2 regions of the Streptosporangium sp. CA-115845 genome follow, and region 1 is predicted to be linked to the other one. Evidence: riboswitches for the same ligand, from Rfam matches in the RefSeq annotation. Region 1 holds a riboswitch; the other holds the start of a gene.
What was found. Region 1 has a riboswitch for S-adenosylmethionine ahead of thrC (threonine synthase). Riboswitches for the same ligand answer to the same signal wherever they lie in the genome.

Region 1 (4,896 bases):
ACCACCGGTTTCAACCGGGTGCCCCAGGGGGTCTTCCGGGCGTCGTCCTTTCCCGAGAACGACTATGCCTGGGTCGCGGTGAACGCCGGCTGGACGCCCAAGCCGGTGGTGAGCAACGGCGTCGGCGGCACCGTGCCCGTCGCGGGCTCCAGGCCGGCCCTGGAGGGGGCCTCGATCTGCCGGTCCGGCTCCACCACCGACTGGCACTGTGGCCTCGTCCGGCAGCTCAGCGCCAGTGTCACCTACCCCCAGGGCACCATCCACGGCCTGGGCCGTACCAGTGTCTGCGCCGAGCCGGGTGACTCGGGTGGCTCGTTCATCTCGGTGGACCAGGCCCAGGGGGTCACCTCCGGCGGCTCCGGGGACTGCACCACGGGTGGTGTCACCTACTTCCAGCCGCTCGACGAGATCCTCACCGCCTACGACCTGACCCTGCTGACCGACAGCACCGCCACCTCGTCGGGTGACATCTCCCCGGGCGCCGCTCCATCGGGCAAGCAGGACTGCAACGGCTACCCGAAGACCTACACCGGCACGCTGAACAACGGCCAGTCCGTCTCCCAGCCGAGCCGGTACTACCGGGCCGCCGTCGCCGGTACGCACTCCGCCTGCCTGGACGGCGGTGACGGCGTCGACTTCGACCTCTACCTCCAAAGATGGCAACGGTCGAGCTGGGCCACCGTCGCCACCTCCGACGGCGCGGGTTCCGACGAGCAGATCAGCTACACCGGCCCGCCCGGCTTCTACCGCTACTGGGTGGTCTCGGTGAGCGGCTCCAGCCCCTACACGCTGAGAGCCAAGGCACCCTGACCTGCCTGCCACGGTCCTCGCTCCGGCTCCGGCCGGCGTGCCGCCGAACGGCCTCAAATCGTCTGCCGCGTGGCGTGTGGCGTTTGAGGCCTTGGAGGCAACGGCTGGATTAGGGTGGCGTTGCCCGTATCGCATGATCGATCTGTGGTGTGCGGCGTTCTCCCCCTCCTGCTGTGAGAGCCGAGGTCGAGGAGAGATCCATGTCCCGCAGACATGTCGTCGCCATGGGCTGCGTGCTGGCGGTCACCGCGCTCACCCTGACGGGCGTGCCGGCCGTCGCCGCCGACTCCCGGGCGCAGGACGTTCCGGTCACCGCGTCCGCCTGGAAACCGCCGTCGGGCATGCTGGAGGCGCTCCAACGCGACCTGGGCCTGACCAGGGAACAGGTGCAGGCACGTCTGGCCAACGAGATCCGTATGTCGGGGATCGAGGCAGACCTCCGCGAGGCGCTCGGCGACCGTTTCGGCGGCTCGTGGCTGATGGGAACCATTTCGCAGACTCTCGTGGTGGCCACCACCGACCCCGCCGACCTCCCCACGATCGTCGCGGCGGGCGCCAGAGCCGAACTCGTCAAACGGTCGCTGACCGAACTCGCCGGGCTGATCAGTGACCTTAACGTGGACCTGCCGGGAAAAGGCGGAGGGGGCGATGTGCGCTTCGTCGACGCCAGGAACAACAGGATCGTCATCCTGTCGAAGAGCCCTCTGGCAACCGAGGATCTCGTGGAGGCCGTGGGGGCCGACTCAAGTGTGGTGAAGGTGGTGCCGTCCACCGAGCGGCCCCGGCTCCTCACTGACGTGCAGGGCGGCGACGCCTACTACATCGGCACTTCGAATCGTTGCTCCGTCGGTTTCTCGGTGATGCGCGGGGCCCAGGCGGGTTTCGTCAGTGCCGGTCACTGCGGTAAGACGGGTGATGCCACCACCGGTTTCAACCGGGTGCCCCAGGGGGTCTTCCGGGCGTCGTCCTTTCCCGAGAACGACTATGCCTGGGTCGCGGTGAACGCCGGCTGGACGCCCAAGCCGGTGGTGGGCGACGGCAGTGGCGGTACCGTGCCCGTCGCGGGCTCCAGGCCGGCCCTGGAGGGGGCCTCGATCTGCCGGTCTGGCTCCACCACCGACTGGCACTGCGGCCTCGTCCGGCAGCTCAGCGCCAGTGTCACCTACCCCCAGGGCACCATCCACGGCCTGACTCGTACCAGTGTCTGCGCCGAGCCGGGTGACTCGGGTGGCTCGTTCATCTCGGTGGACCAGGCCCAGGGGGTCACCTCCGGCGGCTCCGGCAACTGCACCTCGGGGGGTGTCACCTACTTCCAGCCGCTCGACGAGATCCTCACCGCCTACGACCTGACCCTGCTGACCGGCGGCGTCGCCACCCCACCAGGCGGCGTCCCGTCCGCTCCGGCGGTCTGCACCGGCTATCCGAAGGTCTACACCGGCATGCTGAACAACGGCCAGTCCGTCTCCCAGCCGAGCCGGTACTACCGGGCCGCCGTCGCCGGTACGCACTCCGCCTGCCTGGACGGCGGTGACGGCGTCGACTTCGACCTCTACCTCCAAAGATGGCAACGGTCGAGCTGGGCCACCGTCGCCACCTCCGACGGCGCGGGTTCCGACGAGCAGATCAGCTACACCGGCCCGCCCGGCTTCTACCGCTACCGGGTGGTCTCGGTGAGCGGCTCCAGCCCCTACACGCTGAGAGCCAAGGCACCCTGACCTGCCTGCCACGGTCTGGCGCGGGAGGTTTCACGGGACGTCCACCGCGACGCGGTGCCTGCCGGCAGCGGCGGCGCGCCTCCCGGGGCCGGGGCGCTCTGTCCGGCAGGTAACACGTCATGTCTCGCAGAGTGAGACAAGTGGCCGGGGCGGCGGTACGGCGATGTAGAGTGCTTAAGACCTGCGTGTCAGGTTTCCAACTGAATATTTGCTCATCCAGAGGGGTGGAGGGATCGGCCCTGCGAAGCCCCGGCAACCATCCCGGTTCAAGACTCGTGATCGACACGAGGTCGGCCGGGACAGGTGCCAATTCCGGTCTGTGACCAGGGTGGTCCGCAGACGAAGATGAGGGAAAGGCCTCGCTTCATGGCGCTCGCAACCACTGAGAACACCACCGCCTCGCTTGGTCGTGTCGAAGACACGCAAAACCAGCCCTTCGGCCCCGCCGTGGCCCTGTCCTGTCGCGAGTGCGGTACCCGCTACGACCTTGGCCCGAGCTTCGCCTGTGCCGAATGTTTCGGGCCCCTTGAGATCGCCTACGACTTCGGGCGGGTGACCCGGGAGCAGATCGCCGAGGGGCCGGCCAACATCTGGCGTTACCGCTCGTTGCTGCCCGTCCCCGCCGACGTGGCCGCCAAGCCCAACATGGAGCCCGGCTGGACCAGGCTCGTCAACGCCGGCAACCTCGCCCGTGAGCTGGGCATGCGCTCGCTGCACGTGAAGGACGACTCCGGCAACCCCACGCACTCTTTCAAGGACCGTGTGGTGGCCATCGCCGTCGAGGCGGCCCGTAACTTCGGCTTCCACACCCTCTCCTGCTCCTCCACCGGCAACCTGGCCGGTGCCGCTGCCGCCGCCGCCGCGCGGGCCGGGCTGGACGCCTGCGTGTTCATCCCCGCGGACCTGGAGCAGGCCAAGGTCGTCATGGCCTCCGTGTACGGGGGCAGGCTCATCGGCATCGAGGGCACCTACGACGATGTGAACCGCTTCTGCTCGGAGCTCATCGGCGACGAGCTGGGCGAGAAGTGGGGCTTCGTCAACGTCAACCTCCGGCCGTACTACGCCGAGGGCTCCAAGACGCTGGCGTACGAGATCGCCGAGCAGCTCGGCTGGCGCGTTCCCGACCAGATCGTCGTGCCGGTCGCGTCGGGCTCCCAGCTCACGAAGATCGACAAGGGTTTCAAGGAGCTGATCGAGCTCGGTCTCGTCGAGGACAGGCCGTACAAGATCTTTGCGGCCCAGGCCGAGGGGTGCTCCCCGGTCTCCGCCGCCTACAAGGCGGGCCACGACGTGATCCGCCCGGTGAAGCCGGACACGATCGCCAAGTCGCTGGCGATCGGCAACCCCGCCGACGGCCCGTACGTGCTGGACATCGCCCGACGCACCGGCGGCGCGGTCGAGGACGTCACCGACCCCGAGATCGTCGACGCGATCCGGTTGCTGGCCAGGACCGAGGGCATCTTCGCCGAGACCGCCGGAGGTGTCACCGTCGGCGTGCTCCGCAAGCTGGTCGCGGCGGGGAGGCTCGACCCGGAGGCGGAGACCGTGGTTCTCAACACCGGCGACGGTCTCAAGACCCTCGACGCGGTGGCCGCCGAGGCGCGCCCCACCGCTGTGATCCGCCCCTCTCTTGACGCATTCCGTGCGGCAATCGCCTAGAAATCATGAAAGGTACTGAACTATGAGCGTTTCTGTGCGGATTCCGACGATTCTCCGGACTTACACCGATGGTGCTGCCGAGGTGAGCGGAGAGGGTGAGACCCTGCGCGACGTCCTCCAGAAGCTTGACGCGGACTTCCCGGGGATCGGCGCCCGAATTCTTGATGAAACGGGTAAGATTCGCCGTTTTGTCAACGTCTATGTCGGAGATGAGGATGTCCGCTTCGCCGACAACCTCGACACGGCCACGCCCTCCGGCGTCCAGATCTCCGTCATCCCGGCGGTCGCCGGGGGCTGAGTCCCGCCCCGCCCGCGCTGCGCCGGTCGCGCCCGCCTCACCTTCCGGAGCGCTCGCGACACCTTCTCCATGACACCCGCCCGGCTTCGGCCGCGTGCGGGTGTCCTGCTTTGTGGCGTAAACCGGTATTCGCGGTGGGGAAAGATAATGTAATCTTTAACTAACTAATAGTGATAGTCAAACTATGTTCTCGTACTAAATGCTCTTGTAAAGAGCCGGTTTGGTGCTTGACTCTGTTGCCCTACCGGTTCCCACAGGTATGGTCGAGGGCGATCGATGTGGCGAAGTCCGCCCCGGAGATTGAGGACCTCGCGCGAGGAATGGGCGTCGTCCTTAAGTCCAGTAAGAGGAGTCGCAAGTGGCGCAGGGCACCGTCAAATGGTTCAACGCGGACAAGGGCTACGGCTTCATCGC
Region 2 (4,896 bases), 3.1 Mb from region 1:
GGGCGAGACGAGCCGGTCGAGGTTGGCCTTCACCGAGGCGGCGTCGAACCTCTCACCGTCGTGGAAGGTCACGTTGTCACGGAGCTCGAAGGTGTAGGTCAGACCGTCCTTGGAAACCTGCCAGGAGGTGGCCAGCCACGGCAGGAAATCACCGTTCCCGCCTCGGGCGATCAACGCGTCGAACTGGTTGTGGACCAGCAGGCGCGCCTTGTTCTGGCCCCACTGGTGCGGGTTGAAGGTGATCGGCTGCGTCTCGACGGCCCACACGAGCGACCCTCCGTCGCCACCGGCCGCCACGGTCGGGGCCTCACTCCCGGCTCCGCACGCCGCCAGCGCCAGCACCCCGGCGAGCGTCAGAGCGCCCCATCGCAACTTCACGTTCTTCTCCCTTGACACCTGGCGGTTCACGCGACGTGCCGCCTTATCCGGGTGCCGACGGCCTCGGACAGGACGATCCGGGCGAGGGCGTCGGCGTGGCGGAAGAGCGGGGCGTTGCGTCGGGGCCTGGCGAAGCCGCCGGTGACCTGGCCGCCGACGACCCAGGGGCCGAAGGCGAACCTGCGCGAGTGCGGGGTGCCGGACCTGTCGACCAGGCGGCGGTCCGCGGCCCGCACGTTCACCAGCCCCGACTTCTCGTCGAGCTCGCCCCGGTCGCGGAGCGCGCCGATGAGCGGGTCGGTGGCCCGGCTCACGCTGGGCGCGGGCAGCCTGGCCTCGACAAGGGTCGTGGCCGTCACGCCGCCGGGCACGGTGGGGCTCTGTGCCCGCCAGCGCCTTTCGTGGTGGTCGACCTTGAGGTCGGCGCCGAGGAAGGTGACCACCCCTGCCCTGGCCAGGGCGCGCAGCTCCGCAAGCCGGGGTCCCGGCGGGCCGCTGGCGAGGTAGCTGAAGAACCCGTGGAACCACGGATCGGAGATGCCCAGCTCGGCCAGGACCCCGTAGACGGAGAGCAGCCCGAGGATCAGGGCGTGGTCGGCGCTGTGCGCCGGGTCGGCGCGCCGCTCCAGGTCGACCGCGAGGTAGCCGTGCATCCACTTCTGCAGCCCCGCCCGGTCGCCGAACCTGATGCCCTCCAGCGGCCGGTCGAGCCGGTCGAAGTCGAGCCGGTCCAGATGCCGGGGCACGGCCGTACGGATCAGCTTGCGCATCCCCGGGCCGCGCCACTCCTGGTCGGCGAACGCCTCCGCGAACGCCGCCCAGTCCAGCCTGGCGCGCTTGGGGTGGGCGGTGATGAGCTCGTGGTAGTACGCGAGGGCGAGCTCCTTGGCGACCAGCGGCCACACGTCCCGGCGGAAGTTCCACGGGCCCTCGCCCAGCGCCTCGCGGGTGAGGAAGCGCGGCACCGGCGGGTGTGCGCCCCCGAAGGGGTAGCCGGTCTTGGAGTGGTACGGCACGCCGCGCCGCGATCCCACGTGCAGCAGGGGTTCCCGACCACCGGGCAGGTAGACCAGCTCCCCGTCGTACTCGCGGACGAACCGGCCGCCCCGGCCCGAGGTGAGCAGCACCATCAGGTCGACGAAGGCCAGCCCCATCCCCCGCACGATCACCGGCTCTCCGGCGGGGATGCCGTCCAGGTCGAGGTCGGCCGCGTATCCGGTGGGCAGGTAACGCAGCCCGCCGCGCGCGGCCAGGTCGGCCAGCGCCCGCTCCTCCCCGCTCGGGGTCACGTCGCCGTGTCCCTGGGCCAGGATCACCGCGTCGACCTCGATCGTCCGGCCGTCCTCCAGCCGTACCGCCTGGCCGCCGGGGATGTCGGCGAGATCGACGGCGCGGACCGGGTGCACGTGCACCCGGACCCCGCGCGGGGCGGTCGCCACCGCGTGCCGGAAGACGTGGGAGAGGTAGCCGTTCTGGGCCGGGCGGGAGGCGAAGGCGCCGGGGTCCCCGCCGAGCCACTCGGCCAGCGTGGGGCCTGGACGGATCGGCCCCTCACAGCGCACCGACTCGTCGGTGAAGAGCGTCACGTCGGCGGCGGCGGAGTTCATCCAGAGCAGTTCGGGCTGGTCACGGCGCCAGACGCGGCCGCCCCCCGGCGGGTGGGGGTCGATCACGTGGACGTCGAGCGAGGGCCAGCCGAGCAGGTCGGCGGCGTTGGCGCAGATGCGCTCCACCAGGCAGGTGCCCGTCGGGCCGGCGCCGACGACGGCGATCGAGGCGCTCATACGGCGGCTCTACGGTGCGGCCGGTAGTGACCGTGGGTGTCGTACTCGACGGGGCTCGCACAGTTCAGTGTGCTGGTCTTCGACATGTGGCACTCCCGGACATGTCTCGGTGACCCCGGTGAGGGGTCCGCGCTTGCGGCACGCCGACCGTGCCGCCAGGTCTCCCCGGGGGCACCCCGCCGCGGTGCGAGGGTTGCCGGTCAGCCGGCCGGGGCTTCGCACTGACACTCTTAACCTATTTAGAAGGTAGGAAATACATAAATCTCTGTCAAGGCTTAATGTTGGGGAATGTCCTATGAGATGGTGAAGGTGGTCTACCGCAAATACGACGGATCACTGCACTGGAACCACAGCGGCCTTCTGCTCGGCGAGGACGAACACGGGGTGTGGACCGGCTGCGCGGCCAACTCCGTCGGCCGCAAGGGCCACGGGCCCGAGGTGGCCTCCCCGCACGCCTTCGTGATGCTCTTCCCCCGCGACGCCTGGTGGACCGCCGCCTTCAACTCCGCCCCGCACAAGCACGAGATCTACTGCGACATCTCCACCGTGCCACGGTGGAGCGACGGCGAGGTCACCATGGTCGACCTCGACCTCGACGTGATCCGGACGCGCCGTGACCTGGCGAGGGGGCGCACGCGCCGGGTCTTCCTGGACGACGAGGACGAGTTCGAGGAGCACAGGGTCAGGTACGCCTACCCGCCCGACGTGATCGAGAGCGCCCGCGCCTCGGCCGCCTGGCTGATGGAGGCCGTCACCGCGGGCACCGCCCCCTTCGGGGCGGCGCCGCACTGGCTCTCCCTGGTCACCTGAACGCGCCCGTCATCGGACGAAACCCTCGGCGTTTCCAGCCCGGCGAACGCCGGGAGTGCTCACCGGCACCATCTTCTTGGCGGACGCCGAGGGTCTTCAACGGTGCCGCCTCGCTAACGAACGCCGGGCGTGTTCCCCAACGCCGCGTTGAGAGCTTCGGTACGGGTCGCCGTTCCCCAGAGCCACTCGATGGTGGCCTCCCTGCGCCGGTCAGCCAGCCATTCGCCGAAAAGCCGCTCCTCGATCAGGGCGCGGGTGGCGTCGTCGAGGACCGCGGGCCGGACCTGAAGCACACGCGCGACGGCGAAGCCGCCTTCGAGGGGGAAGGGGCCGAACACGTCCCCTGCCGTGAGCGCCACAGCGGGCAGGTCGCGACGATACGTTCCTTCCATCTGACAGAACGCCGCGTTGTCCAGCACCTCCCTCGCGGCCAGGGCCACCGGGTCGGCACTGTCGCGCAACCGCAGGAACGCATCCCGCGCGGCTTCCGCTCCCGCGTACCGCAGCCGCAGGACGTGCAGCCCGTCGAACTCGTCGCGGCAGGCGTCGAAGGCGGCTTCCACGCGCCCGGCCACGATCCGCCGACGTAGACGCCCCGCCGCGGCTTGCGCGGCGACCAGTTCCTCCAGAGCGGCGAGACCGAGCCCGCGCTGTGCCATCCACTCCTGGGTGGCCGGCACGGTCAGCAGACCCCTCGCACGACGGAAGGCATCCATCGCCTCCTGGAGCTCGTCGTCCGTGAACTCCGCCGGCTCACTGGAAACCTCCTCCTCCACCAGATAGGCGTTGACCAGTCGTTCTGCCAACCGGACGTCATCCCACAACACGTCCAGAATGGAGATCGCGTGTTCCATGTCCAGGTTGATCCCGTTGATCCGGACGACGACCTGGTCCCCCGACGGCTGGCCACCACGCAATGGCCAGGGGAGAGCCCGGTCCGAGGCGAGGGCCAACGAGATCGTGCCGTCGGCCGTCTTGATCAGCAGGTCGTAGTGACAGGACTCGTCGGCGGCTTCACGCCGCCACACCAGCCTTATCGGCACATCTGAATACCGATCGTGGATGGCGGCCAGCTGTTCTTTGGCCTCGCGGGGCTGGAGACCGGCTACGTCCCGCAGGTAGCCGAGGACATCGGCGAACAGAGCTTCGGGGAGCCGGCCGGACGGAACGGACATGCTTAGGCTCCTTCAAGCAGGAGGTCACAGATGGCCTCGCTGATCGGCAGGCCGGTGAGTCGCTCGATCCACAGCCACTGGCCGTTGGGGTTGATCTCCAGGAAGACATAGCGGCCGTCAGGGGTGACGATCAGGTCCATCGCCCCGTACCGCAGCCCCAGACGGTCCATCAGAACCAGGCAGCGAGCGGCGACCTCGTCGGGCAGATGGTGGATCAGGTGCGGGGTGACATGGGTGTCGTACCGCCTCCAGTCGAAGCGGGCGCGGTTCGCGACCTGGGAGTGGATCTCGGCGGCGAAGATCTGCCGCCCCACGACGGTGACGCGCAGTTCGACCCGCTTGGGAATCTGCTCCTGCACGATGACCGGGCAGAACCGCAGCGCGTCGGTGTGGGTCACGTCACGGGCGGCGACCGGCTCACAGGGCCGGGTCACCATGATCCCATCCCCGACGCCCTCCACCCACGGAATGTTCAGCGGTTTGGTGATGATGCGGCCGTCGTGACGGTCATGGAAGTCGAGGAACGCCTCCCCATTCGTGGTGATCACGGTTTCCGGGATCAGGAAGCCGAGCTCGGCGGCGAGGGCGAGCTGATAGGGCTTGTGCCCGGCCTTCCTGAAGACCGACTCGCGCGCCGGAAGTTGCGGACAGCGCAGATGCTCCCACAGGCCGGTGAGAAGGGCCTGACACTCCTTGACCGTGTACTCGGCGATCGCCTTGTCGGTGAGAGCGGGGTCGGGGACCATGGG

Region 2: another riboswitch for S-adenosylmethionine. It lies ahead of ACQP0P_RS13705 (FAD/NAD(P)-binding protein); the one in region 1 lies ahead of thrC (threonine synthase).

Annotation. Positions count from the first base shown of each region.
Region 1 covers NZ_CP191988.1:9,455,274-9,460,169, reverse strand. The annotation lists gene ACQP0P_RS44880 (S1 family peptidase) at 1-810, shown strand, start outside; gene ACQP0P_RS44875 (S1 family peptidase) at 1,011-2,525, shown strand; SAM riboswitch class I at 2,735-2,877, shown strand; gene thrC (threonine synthase) at 2,892-4,184, shown strand; gene ACQP0P_RS44865 (MoaD/ThiS family protein) at 4,207-4,482, shown strand; gene ACQP0P_RS44860 (cold-shock protein) at 4,841-4,896, shown strand, end outside.
Region 2 covers NZ_CP191988.1:2,521,714-2,526,609, reverse strand. The annotation lists gene ACQP0P_RS13710 (ABC transporter substrate-binding protein) at 1-378, opposite strand, end outside; gene ACQP0P_RS13705 (FAD/NAD(P)-binding protein) at 405-2,162, opposite strand; SAM riboswitch class IV at 2,287-2,398, opposite strand; gene ACQP0P_RS13700 (DUF402 domain-containing protein) at 2,451-2,972, shown strand; gene ACQP0P_RS13695 (TIGR04500 family putative peptide maturation system protein) at 3,086-4,147, opposite strand; gene ACQP0P_RS13690 (MvdC/MvdD family ATP grasp protein) at 4,150-4,896, opposite strand, start outside.